3 regions of the Enterobacter pseudoroggenkampii genome follow, and region 1 is predicted to be linked to each of the others. Evidence: predicted binding sites of a transcription regulator. Region 1 holds the regulator's gene; each other region holds the start of a gene.
The links. Region 1 encodes LexA, which represses DNA repair genes until DNA is damaged. Its sites were predicted from a motif close to TNCTGTATGTACATACAGNA; they were not measured.

Region 2: the regulator LexA is predicted to act here: its motif matches at 2,040-2,059, upstream of rmuC (DNA recombination protein RmuC).
Region 3: the regulator LexA is predicted to act here: its motif matches at 1,764-1,783, upstream of sbmC (DNA gyrase inhibitor SbmC).

Annotation. Positions count from the first base shown of each region.
Region 1 covers NZ_JAPMLV010000008.1:65,432-69,631, reverse strand. The annotation lists gene zur (zinc uptake transcriptional repressor Zur) at 1-4, shown strand, start outside; gene OTG14_RS21830 (CsbD family protein) at 52-261, opposite strand; gene dinF (MATE family efflux transporter DinF) at 382-1,719, opposite strand; gene lexA (transcriptional repressor LexA) at 1,783-2,391, opposite strand; gene OTG14_RS21815 (diacylglycerol kinase) at 2,500-2,868, opposite strand; gene plsB (glycerol-3-phosphate 1-O-acyltransferase PlsB) at 3,023-4,200, shown strand, end outside.
Region 2 covers NZ_JAPMLV010000011.1:15,809-20,008, reverse strand. The annotation lists gene OTG14_RS23315 (glycoside hydrolase family 1 protein) at 1-100, opposite strand, end outside; gene OTG14_RS23310 (dienelactone hydrolase family protein) at 139-945, opposite strand; gene udp (uridine phosphorylase) at 1,201-1,962, shown strand; gene rmuC (DNA recombination protein RmuC) at 2,103-3,560, shown strand; gene ubiE (bifunctional demethylmenaquinone methyltransferase/2-methoxy-6-polyprenyl-1,4-benzoquinol methylase UbiE) at 3,627-4,200, shown strand, end outside.
Region 3 covers NZ_JAPMLV010000001.1:2,182,440-2,186,639, reverse strand. The annotation lists gene sbcB (exodeoxyribonuclease I) at 1-314, opposite strand, end outside; gene dacD (serine-type D-Ala-D-Ala carboxypeptidase DacD) at 513-1,679, shown strand; gene sbmC (DNA gyrase inhibitor SbmC) at 1,799-2,272, shown strand; gene OTG14_RS10730 (FUSC family protein) at 2,365-3,423, shown strand; gene OTG14_RS10725 (DUF496 family protein) at 3,582-3,917, shown strand; gene OTG14_RS10720 (gamma-glutamylcyclotransferase family protein) at 3,965-4,200, opposite strand, start outside.

The DNA of each region.
Region 1 (4,200 bases):
TTAACGGCAAAAGAAAAGGCGGCTTAGAGCCGCCCTGTGGGTTATTCAGCGTTACCAGCGGTAGTCGTTACGGGTTTCCCAGTCTTTGACTTCGTTTTCCGCCTGATCTTTCGCGTAGCCGTAACGTTCCTGAATTTTACCGACAAGCTGATCGCGTTTACCTTCAATGACGGTCATATCGTCATCCGTCAGCTTACCCCACTTTTCTTTCGCTTTACCTTTGAACTGCTTCCAGTTGCCGCCGATTTCGTCTTTATTCATCATCGTGTCCTCTTAGTTAAGCGTCGGGTCGTAACGTCCGTTACGTTCTTTTCTGCTGGACGTGATAATTATTGTAGTTAAGGATTCGGCAGTTGGTTTCACATTCGGAATCTTTAACCGTCACGATATATCGTGACGTGAAGAGAACCAGGTATTGTTTTGCCAGTGGCGGTGCCAGATAAACGCCAGCGACAACCCTCGCAGCGAGAGGAAAACGGCCAGGGCCAGCCACAAACCGTGATTACCCAGCCAGGGGAGCGTCAGCAGCGTCAGACCAAACCCGGCCGCTGCAACCGCCATACTGTTACGCATTTCCGCTCCGCGCGTCGCACCAATAAACATGCCGTCCAGCAGATAACACCAGACGCCGACCACCGGTAAGACGACTTGCCAGATGAGATAGTGACTCGCCAGCTCGCGCAGCGCAGGGATAGACGTCAGCAATGCAACGATCTGCTCACCAAAGCAGGCGTAAACCAGGCCAAACGCCAGCGCCACCAGTCCCGACTGACGGCAGGCTGCCCGCCAGACATCCCGTAGTTGCCCGCTTTCACGCGCACCGTACGCCTGCCCGGAATGCGCTTCTACCGCATAGGCAAAACCGTCCAGCGCGTAGGCGGTAAAGGTCAGTAGCGTCATCAATACCGCGTTGACCGCAACGATTTCTGGCCCCAGTCGAGCCCCGAAGACCGTCAGCGCGCCGAAGCAGAGCTGAAGCAGCAGCGAGCGCAGCATGATGTCTCGGTTAAGCGCCAGCAGCTTACGGATATTGCCGCGCCATGCGGTTTTGAGCAGCGCCAGGGAGATGCCGCGCATCGCCAGCACGCGCCAGACCATCCACAGGCCAATGATAAAGGTCCCGTATTCGGCAATCGCCGTCGCCAGCGCTGCGCCCTGCACGTTCATATGCTGGCCCATCACCAGCCAGACATCCAAAACGATATTGAGCAGGTTACCCACCACCAGCAAAATCACTGGTGCACGGGCGTACTGCACGCCCAGTAGCCACCCCAGCAGAACCAGGTTAGCCAGCGACGCGGGCGCGCTGAGCCAGCGGATTTCAAGGAACCGTCGCGCCTGCGCGAGTACCGCCTCGCTACCGCCAACAACATGAAGCGCAAGGTCGATCAGGGGCGCACGCAATAAAACGATTAACGCCCCCGCGCCAAGCGCGAGGATCAGCGGCTGGACCAGCGCTCGCGCCAGACGCAGCGGATCTTTTGCACCATAAGCCTGTGCCGTGAGCCCGGTGGTGCTCATACGCAAAAAGAGCAGCAGCATAAACAGGAAGCTGGTTGCCGTCGCGCCAATCGCCACGCCGCCAAGATAAACAGGCGAATCAAGATGGCCAATAACGGCAGTATCGACCAGACCCAGCAAGGGAACGGTAATATTGGAGAAGATCATCGGCAGAGCAAGACGCCACAATGCCTTATCGGATGCCGTCAGCAGTGACATGAAAAATACCGGGTGTGGAGAATGAAGCAGGCTACAGCGGCGCCATAGCCTGTCAGGAAGAGGTTACAGCCATTCGCCGTTGCGAATGACCCCAACCGCCAGCCCTTCGATAGAGAAGTTGTGTTCGCGCAGATCGACCACAATCGGGGAGAACTCGTTGTTTTCAGGCAGTAGCTGAACGGTGTTCCCCTGTTTTTTCAGACGCTTGACGGTCACTTCGTCGTCAATGCGCGCGACCACCACCTGGCCGTTACGCACATCCTGCGTTTTGTGCACCGCAAGCAGATCGCCGTCAAGAATACCGATGTCTTTCATCGACATACCGCTGACGCGCAGCAGGAAATCAGCGCTCGGTTTGAACATGGCTGGATCGACCTGGTAATGGCCTTCAATATGCTGCTGTGCCAGTAAAGGCTCACCGGCAGCAACACGCCCCACCAGCGGAATGCCCGTCTCTTCTTCCACCAGCAGGCGGATACCACGTGACGCGCCCGAGACAATCTCAATCACGCCCTTACGCGCCAGCGCTTTCAGGTGTTCTTCGGCAGCATTCGGAGAACGGAAGCCCAGACGCTGCGCGATTTCCGCACGCGTGGGTGGCATACCCGTCTGGCCGATATGATCCCGGATGAGATCAAACACCTCTTGCTGCCTGGTCGTTAATGCTTTCATTCCGCCCCCTGGGTGTATATACAGTTATGCTGTGAGTATATACAGTCAAAGGCGATTTTGGAACCAAAAACTGCACAAAAAACCAGGGACTTAATTATTCCTCGAGGCTCATCGGAAATGTGACCAAAGCAGCGTGACCCAGGTGATAGCGGCAGTGATAATCGCCAGCAACACGGCAGCAGAGCCCATGTCTTTTGCGCGGCCAGAAAGTTCATGGAAATCTGAACCAATGCGATCAACCACGGCCTCAATAGCGCTATTAAGAATTTCCACTATCATCACCAGAAGCACGGAACCTATAAGAAGTACGCGGGTAATCGCATCAACATCAAGGAAACAGGCGACGATCACCGCGATGATAGCGGCGATGCCCTCCTGGCGAAAGGCGGCTTCGTTGATCCACGCGGCACGGAAACCTTTCCATGAATAGCCGGCGGCTTTGATGATACGCGTTAACCCAGTGGTATTATTGGCCATTAAAAGAACCTTTTATGAAAAAAAGCGTCAGTAACAGGAACTGTAGCGCGTTTCGCTACAGCCTGAAGTATGACGGGTAACAACAGAAATTTTGCGCGCTTTCTGTTATCCTTGCGCCGCAATTGCATTATTAACCAGAGGCTTTACATCGTTTATGTCCGGCTGGCCACGAATTTACTACAAATTACTTAATTTACCATTAAGCATCCTGGTAAAAAGCAAGTCTATCCCAGCAGAACCCGCGCTGGAATTGGGGCTCGATACGTCACGTCCTATTATGTACGTTTTGCCTTATAACTCGAAGGCAGACTTACTGACGCTTCGCGCCCAGTGTCTGGCGCATGACTTACCTGACCCGCTTGAACCGCTTGAAGTTGACGGTACGCTGCTGCCGCGCTATGTGTTCATTCACGGTGGACCGCGCGTGTTTACCTACTACACGCCAAAAGAAGAGTCCATCAAGCTGTTCCATGACTATCTCGACCTGCACCGCAGCAACCCCGATCTGGATGTGCAGATGGTGCCGGTATCGGTGATGTTTGGTCGTCGTCCGGGCCGTGAAAAAGGTGAAGAGAACCCGCCGCTGCGCATGCTTAACGGCATCCAGAAGTTCTTTGCGGTCTCCTGGCTGGGGCGCGACAGCTTTGTGCGTTTCTCCCCTTCCGTTTCGCTGCGTCGCATGGCGGACGAGCACGGCACCGACAAGATCATCGCGCAAAAACTGGCGCGCGTGGCGCGTATGCACTTCGCCCGTCAGCGCCTTGCTGCCGTTGGGCCGCGTCTCCCGGCGCGTCAGGATCTGTTCAACAAGCTGTTGGCCTCCAAAGCGATTGCCCGCGCCGTTGAAGACGAAGCGCGCAGCAAGAAAATATCGCATGAGAAAGCCCAGCAGAACGCCATTGCGCTGATGGAAGAGATTGCAGCGAACTTCTCTTACGAGATGATTCGCCTGTCCGATCGTATTCTCGGCTTTACCTGGAACCGTCTCTACCAGGGCATCAACGTTCATAACGCCGAGCGTGTACGTCAGCTGGCGCATGATGGCCATGAGATTGTCTATGTTCCCTGCCACCGCAGCCATATGGACTACCTGCTTCTTTCCTACGTGCTCTATCATCAGGGGCTGGTACCACCGCACATTGCTGCCGGTATCAACCTGAACTTCTGGCCAGCAGGTCCAATTTTCCGCCGCCTGGGCGCATTCTTTATCCGTCGTACCTTCAAGGGCAACAAGCTCTACTCCACCGTGTTCCGCGAGTATCTGGGCGAGCTGTTCAGCCGCGGCTATTCCGTGGAGTACTTCGTGGAGGGCGGTCGTTCCCGTACCGGACG
Region 2 (4,200 bases), on a different contig from region 1:
ACGGCCCTTTGCCGTCCACGTTCCATGCGCCTTCGGCCTGGTTGGCGGCAATCGCGCCGCCCCATAAAAAACCGTGTGGAAACGCGAGGGAATTGTCCATAACACGCACTCCTTATGCGTCATGATGATGGGAAAGGCTTACCCTTTTTTACCACCGTACTGACGGAACCACGTAAGCATCCGCTGCCATCCATCTTTCGCCGATTCAGCGTGATAGCTCGGACGATAGTCGGCGTTAAACGCATGCCCGGCATCCGGGTAAACTACAATCTCCGCCTTCGCATTTGCCGCGCGGAGCGCATGGCGCATGGTTTCTACCGAATCCAGCGAAATACCGGTGTCCTGACCGCCGTAAAGCCCTAACACGGGGGCATTCAACTCGGTGGCGATATCAACCGGATGTTTCGGTGAATTCAGCGTTTTTTCACCCACCAGTTTGCCGTACCAGGCGACAGCGGCTTTGAGCTGCGGGTTATGCGCGGCATACAGCCAGCTAATGCGTCCGCCCCAGCAGAAACCGGTGACCAGCAGACGATGGGGATCGCCCCCGTTGCGCGCCGCCCAGCTGGCGACGTGGTCGAGGTCGGCCAGCACCTGCGCGTCCGGGACTTTGCTGACCAGGTTGCTGAGCAATGTAGGAATATCGCTGTAGTCGTTCGGATCGCCCTGACGGAAGTAGAGCTCTGGCGCAACGGCCAGATACCCTTCCAGCGCCAGCCGGCGGCAGAGGTCGCGAATGTGTTCGTGAACACCAAATATCTCCTGAATCACAATCACGATGGGCAGCGGGCCGTCTGCCGATTTTGGTCGTGCGTGATAAGCAGGCATATTCTCCCCCTGCGAGGGAATAGAGGTCTCACCCGCCGTGATGGCGTCTTCAGATGTTGAGACGATGGTTGAGGCATGCGGGGCCGCAGCAGGTGCAAAACCAGTTTTTTCAGTCATGGCATTCTCCGTACCAATCAGTTAGCGCAAAGGTAAATATAGACACCAGGTTAACAACTCACAGTGCCTTAAACGGTCTATCTTTTGTGCAGCACCTGACGATATAACTTGTTAATGTGATGTGAATCACCTTTTTATGGAAATCAAATGTAATCATTTTCATTCATGGTGAGGTGCGTCACGAAAATATACTTACTGCTTCTGTAAAGTACCGTTTTACTTCTTCTGACTAACCGACCCACAGAGGAGTCACCTATGTCTAAGTCTGATGTTTTTCATCTCGGCCTCACTAAAAACGATTTACAAGGGGCTACGCTCGCTATCGTCCCTGGCGATCCTGAGCGTGTGGAAAAGATCGCCGCGCTGATGGATAAGCCGGTCAAGCTGGCTGCCCATCGTGAGTTCACCACCTGGCGCGCAGAGCTGGATGGCAAAGCGGTGATCGTGTGCTCTACCGGTATCGGTGGTCCGTCTACGTCTATTGCTGTTGAAGAGCTGGCGCAGCTGGGCATTCGTACTTTCCTGCGTATCGGTACCACCGGCGCTATCCAGCCGCACATCAACGTCGGCGACGTGCTGGTCACGACCGCGTCCGTCCGTCTGGACGGTGCAAGCCTGCACTTTGCACCGATGGAATTCCCGGCAGTGGCGGATTTCGAATGCACCACCGCGCTGGTTGAAGCCGCGAAATCCGTGGGCGCAACCACCCACGTAGGCGTAACCGCCTCTTCCGACACCTTCTACCCGGGCCAGGAGCGTTACGACACCTTCTCTGGCCGCGTGGTAAGCCGCTTCAAAGGCTCCATGGAAGAGTGGCAGTCAATGGGCGTGATGAACTACGAAATGGAATCCGCCACGCTGCTGACCATGTGCGCAAGCCAGGGTCTGCGTGCCGGTATGGTGGCGGGCGTTATCGTCAACCGTACCCAGCAGGAGATCCCGAACGCCGAAACCATGAAGCAGACCGAAAGCCATGCAGTGAAAATCGTGGTTGAAGCCGCGCGTCGCCTGATCTAGTCCCTTCCTTTCTAAATCAAAGGCCGACACGTTCGGCCTTTATTTTTTGCGTAGCGCCTCGCAGGAAAACCCTTTCAAACTGGACGTTTATACAGCACAATCTTATTTTGTGCGGGTAATACGTTGATGCAGGGGGCATTGTGGATATCTCAATCCTGATTTATGCAGTGATTGCGCTGGCGGGCGTGGCGATAGGCTGGCTGATGTCCAGTTATCAGCATGCGCAGCAGAAGGCCGATCAGCTGGCTGAACGTGAAGAGATCGTCGCCGATTTAAGCGCGGCCAGGCAGCAGCTTGCCCTGAGTGAACACTGGCGCGACGAGTGTGAACTGCTCAACAACGAACTGCGCAATCTCCGAGATATCAACACCTCGCTGGAGGCCGATCTCCGCGAAGTGACCACCCGCCTTGAATCCACTCAGCTGCATGCGGAAGACAAAATCCGCCAGATGATCAACAGCGAGCAGCGCCTCAGCGAACAGTTTGAGAACCTCGCCAACCGTATTTTCGAGCACAGCAACCGTCGCGTTGACGAACAGAACCGCCAGAGCCTTAACAGCCTGCTGACGCCGCTGCGTGAACAGCTGGACGGTTTTCGTCGTCAGGTGCAGGACAGTTTTGGTCAGGAAGCCCGCGAGCGGCACACCCTGGCGCATGAGATTCGCAATCTCCAGCAGCTGAATGCCCAGATGGCGCAGGAAGCGGTCAACCTGACCCGCGCGCTCAAAGGGGATAACAAAACCCAGGGCAACTGGGGAGAAGTGGTGCTGACCCGCGTACTGGAAGCCTCCGGCCTGCGGGAAGGATATGAATACGAAACGCAGGTGAGTATCGAAAACGACGCCCGCTCTCGCATGCAGCCGGATGTGATTGTGCGGCTGCCGCAGGGTAAAGATGTGGTGATTGACGCCAAAATGACCCTGGTGGCGTATGAGCGTTACTTCAACGCGGAGGATGACTACACCCGCGAATCGGCGCTGCAGGAGCACATTGCCTCCGTGCGTAACCACATTCGCCTGCTCGGCAGAAAAGACTATCAGCAGTTGCCGGGTCTTCGCTCGCTGGACTATGTCCTGATGTTTATTCCGGTAGAGCCCGCGTTTCTGCTGGCACTCGACAGGCAGCCTGAACTCATCACCGAAGCGCTCAAAAATAACATTATGCTGGTCAGCCCTACCACGTTGCTGGTGGCGTTACGTACCATTGCGAACCTGTGGCGCTATGAGCACCAGAGCCGCAACGCGCAGCAGATTGCCGATCGTGCCAGCAAGCTGTACGACAAAATGCGCCTCTTCGTGGACGACATGTCCTCAGTCGGGCAGAGCCTGGATCGTGCGCAGGATAACTACCGCCAGGCGATGAAAAAACTCACCTCGGGACGCGGCAATCTGCTGGCGCAGGCCGAATCATTCCGCAGCCTGGGGGTAGAGGTTAAACGCGAGATTCATCCGGAATTGGTGGAACAGGCCACCGCCCAGGACGACGAGTTTCGCCTGCGAGAAGGTGCGGACGAACAAAAGACAAACAGTGAAGACAATACGTTAGCGGTGGATTTATCACCAGACGAGACTCCGGCGCGTTTCTTTCGCGGTGGTTGAAACGTAGGGCAAACGCGCCCAATCTGTTACACTTCACGAACATTTTACTGATAAGCAGGCTCTGAGATGGCTGACGATTCACAAGACACAACGCACTTTGGCTTTCAGACTGTCGCCAAAGCGCAGAAAGCTGACATGGTGGCCCACGTATTTCATTCCGTGGCGGCGAAGTACGATGTAATGAATGACCTGATGTCGTTCGGCATTCATCGCTTGTGGAAGCGCTTCACCATTGACTGTAGCGGCGTACGTCGCGGACAAACGGTGCTGGATTTAGCCGGCGGTACGGGCGATTTAACCGCGAAATTCTCCCGTCTGGTGGGCGAAACCGGGCGCGTTGTCCTCGCCGATATTAATGACTCCATGCTGAAAATGGGCCGCGAAAAGCTGCGTAACATCGGCGTGGTGGGGAATGTGGAATATGTTCAGGCAAACGCCGAAGCGCTGCCGTTCCCGGACAATACCTTTGACTGCATCACGATCTCCTTCGGTCTGCGTAACGTGACCGATAAAGAAAAGGCGCTGCGCTCCATGTACCGCGTGCTGAAACCGGGTGGACGCCTGCTGGTGCTCGAGTTCTCGAAACCGATCATTGAGCCGCTGAGCAAAGCCTACGACGCCTATTCCTTCCACGTGCTGC
Region 3 (4,200 bases), on a different contig from region 1:
TAACCGACCACGCAGGTATTGGGGACGGTAAACAGGTCGTGGATGCGTCGGGCGAATTCTGCCTCGTTAACGCCTTTTTCCCGCGCTTCCTGAGGAGTGATCCCGGTGACCATCACCGCGCCGGGCTGCGGCAGGTAGTCATCCGCAGGCTTGCAGTAAAAGACCTCTGGCTCGCCAATGATGTTAAATTCGTCGTCGGTACGGATGGCGGCAAACTGCGCCGGTCGGTCCAGCGCCGGGTGAGTGCCAAAGGTTTCATAGTCATGAAATAAAAAAGTCGGGCGAGCGGCAGAGTCAGACACCAGTAATACCATCCTGTTAAAAAATGACGTCACTATGGTAAACGATCGTGCGGTCGAGACCGAATAAAAAGCACCTCCGCGTTGCAGATTTGCGCGCCAGCTTCAGAGAAAAATCTGCGTTCTGTCACATTTTTTTGCAATTAAGCCAGGTAACGACATCAGAACTCCCGTAAAAAGGTCATCGATTTTTAATGACCTGAGGATATACCGTTGAAACGCCGTCTGTTTATTGCTGTTTCTTTACTCGCTTCGAGTGTCTCATCTGCTTTTGCGGCCGAACCACTGGATTTTTCGCCGCAGCCTCCGGCCATTCAGGCTGGCTCCTGGGTGCTGATGGATTACACGACTGGTCAGATCTTAACGGCGGGCAACGAACATCAACAACGCAATCCGGCGAGCCTGACCAAGCTGATGACGGGGTATGTGGTTGATCGGGCCATTGATAGCCACCGCATTACCCCGGACGATATTGTCACCGTAGGACGCGATGCCTGGGCAAAAGGGAACCCGGTGTTTGACGGTTCATCGCTGATGTTCCTGAAAGAAGGCGATCGCGTCTCCGTGCGCGACTTAAGCCGCGGCCTGATTGTCGACTCTGGCAACGACGCCTGCGTGGCGCTGGCCGATCACGTGGCGGGCGGTCAGCCGCAGTTTGTGAAGATGATGAACGACTACGTGCAGAAGCTGAACCTGCGCGATACGCATTTTGAAACCGTCCACGGGCTGGATGCGCCGGGCCAGCACAGCTCGGCCTATGACCTGGCCGTACTCTCCCGCGCCATCATCCACGGTGAGCCCGAGTTTTATCATATGTACAGCGAAAAGAGCCTGACCTGGAACGGGATCACCCAGCAAAACCGTAACGGCCTGCTGTGGGATAAAACCATGAACGTGGACGGGCTGAAAACAGGGCATACCTCGGGGGCGGGTTTTAACCTGATTGCGTCCGCCGTTGACGGCCAGCGCCGGTTAATCGCGGTAGTGATGGGGGCGGACAGCCCGAAAGGGCGCGAAGACCAGGCCCGGAAACTGCTGCACTGGGGTCAGCAGAATTTCGATACGGTGCAGATCCTGCATAGCGGTAAAAAAGTGGGGACAGAGCGTATCTGGTACGGCGATAAGGAGCAGGTGAAACTGGGTACCGACCAGGACTTCTGGTTGGCCCTGCCGAAAGCGGAAGTGCCCAACATCAAAGCCAAATACGTACTGGATAAAAAAGAGCTGGAAGCGCCGATTGCCGCGCACCAGCGGGTTGGGGAGATCCAGCTCTACGACCGCGACAAAGTGGTGGCGCACTGGCCGCTGGTGACGCTGGAAGCCGTTGATAAAGGCGGCCTGTTCTCTCGCCTGAGCGATTATCTGCACCACACGCTCTAACGGCAGATGAGCAGACTGGCAGGGTTGCGAGTCTGCTCACATAATAAACACTCCTCGTTTGCTGATAATAGTAATCCGGTTTTATAGTGTATAAATATACAGTAATAAGCGGAGGCAGCATGGACTACAGCATTAAGCAGCAACAGAAACGTAAGATTGCCGGTTTTCATTTGGTCGGACCGTGGGAACAAACGGTAAAACAGGGCTTTGAACAGCTGGTGATGTGGGTCGACGGGCGTCACATTGAGCCGCTGGAGTGGGTGGCGGTCTACTACGATAACCCGGATGAAGTCCCGCCAGAAAAACTGCGCTGTGATACGGCCGTTACGGTACCGGATGATTTCGTTATCCCGGAAAACAGCGAAGGCGTTATGATGACGGAAATCGCGGCCGGGGATTATGCCGTGGCGACGGCGCGCGTGGAAAACTACGACTTCGCCACGCCGTGGTATCAGTTCTTCAATTCCCTGCTGCAGGACAATAAGTACCAGATGGCGCTCAAACCCTGCTTCGAGCGCTATCTCAATGACGGCAATGCGGACGGCTACTGGGATATCGAAATGTATATCGCGGTAGAGCATAAAACGGTTTAAGCCTGCTAAGTGAAGGGTTTTTCAGCCGGGAGCGATCCGCCCGGCTGAAAACACAGTACAATTGTGATTTGCCGTGTAGCTGGAGAGCGGGTGTGCGTCCCGACAAATCATTAACCCCTTTTGAAATTCGGTTGTACAAACACTACCGCGTGGTGCATGGATGCCGCATCGCGCTGGCTTTCGTGCTGACGTTTGTACTGGTGCGTTTATTGGATGTTCCGGAAGGGACGTGGCCGCTGATCACGCTGGTGGTGGTGATGGGGCCCATCTCGTTTTGGGGGAACGTTGTTCCGCGCGCCCTGGAGCGCATTGGCGGGACCGTGTTAGGTTCGGCTCTGGGGCTTATCGCCCTCAAGCTGGAGCTTATCTCGTTTCCGGTGATGCTGGCATGGTGCGGTGCCGCCATGTTCCTGTGCGGCTGGCTGGCGTTGGGTAAAAAGCCGTATCAGGCGCTGCTGATCGGTATTACGCTCGCGGTGGTGGTCGGTGCGCCCGCCGGGGATATGACCACGGCGCTGTGGCGAAGCGGGGATGTCATCCTGGGTTCACTGCTGGCGATGCTCTTCACCGGTATCTGGCCGCAGCGTGCTTTTCTGCACTGGCGTATTCAGATGGCCAGCTACGTCACCGCGTTTAACCGCGTCTATCAGGCCGGTTTTTCCCCTAATCTGGTTGAGCGCCCGCGCCTGGAAAAGCACCTGCAGACTATCCTTAACGATGTGGTCAAAATGCGCGGCCTGATCACGCCTGCCAGCAAAGAAACCCATATTCAGAAATCGATTTTTGAAGCCATCCAGACGGTAAGCCGCAATCTGGTCTGCATGCTTGAGCTGCAAATCAACGCCCACTGGGCCACGCGCCCAAGTCATCTGTTGATGCTTAACGCGCAGACCCTCAAAGAGACCCAGCAGATGACGCAGCAAACACTGTTGACCATCGCTCATGCGCTCTATGAAGGGAACCCGCAGCCGATTCTGGCCAACAGCGAGCGACTGAACGAGATCGTCGCGGAGCTGAAGCAGTTAATCAATGAACGCCAGAGCGATAACGTGGCGGAAACGCCTATTCATGGCTACGTCTGGCTGAGCATGGAACTGGCGCGGCAGCTTGAGCTGTTATCGCACCTGATTTGCCGGGCGCTGCGCAAATAAAAGGCGTATGTGACGGCTGCTGCTTCGATTCAGCAGCAATTGGGGTTATGATAGCTTTAAACGATATACTCATTGTCATTCGCAGCCGCTGTCAGTAAGGTTATTGTTACAACGGTTGCCTTAACGAATCCGAATCTCACATTATCAGGGGTGTAAAAATGGAAACTACCAAGCCTTCGTTCCAGGATGTTCTGGAATTCGTCCGCCTGTTCCGCCGCAAAAACAAACTGCAGCGTGAAATCCAGGACGTTGAGAAGAAGATCCGTGACAACCAGAAACGTGTTCTGCTGCTCGACAACCTTAGCGACTACATCAAGCCAGGCATGAGCGTTGAAGCTATTCAGGGCATCATCGCCAGCATGAAGAGCGACTATGAAGACCGTGTTGATGACTACATCATCAAAAATGCTGAGCTGTCCAAAGAGCGTCGTGACATCTCTAAAAAGCTGAAAGTGATGGGCGAAATCAAAAACGGCGAAGCAAAAAGCGAGTAATCGCAGCGAATAGTGAAAAAGGCTCTCTGGTGACAGAGAGCCTTTTTTTATGGTTCAGAACGCGGCTGTAGCTGGTAAATCCAGGCTTGAACCTGCTCGCCTTCAGAGGTGGTCACCGTGACCTCAACCCGATCGTAGCCGTCTTCAAACTCATCCAGCATTGGCCAGTGTGCGGCAAGGCTATCAGAGATAAACAGATAGCCTTCGACGCGGGGACCATCGGGGTGGAGCACGATCCCCGGGAAGTCCGCCGCAGCGCCCCAGCCGCGTTCGTAAAACGTAC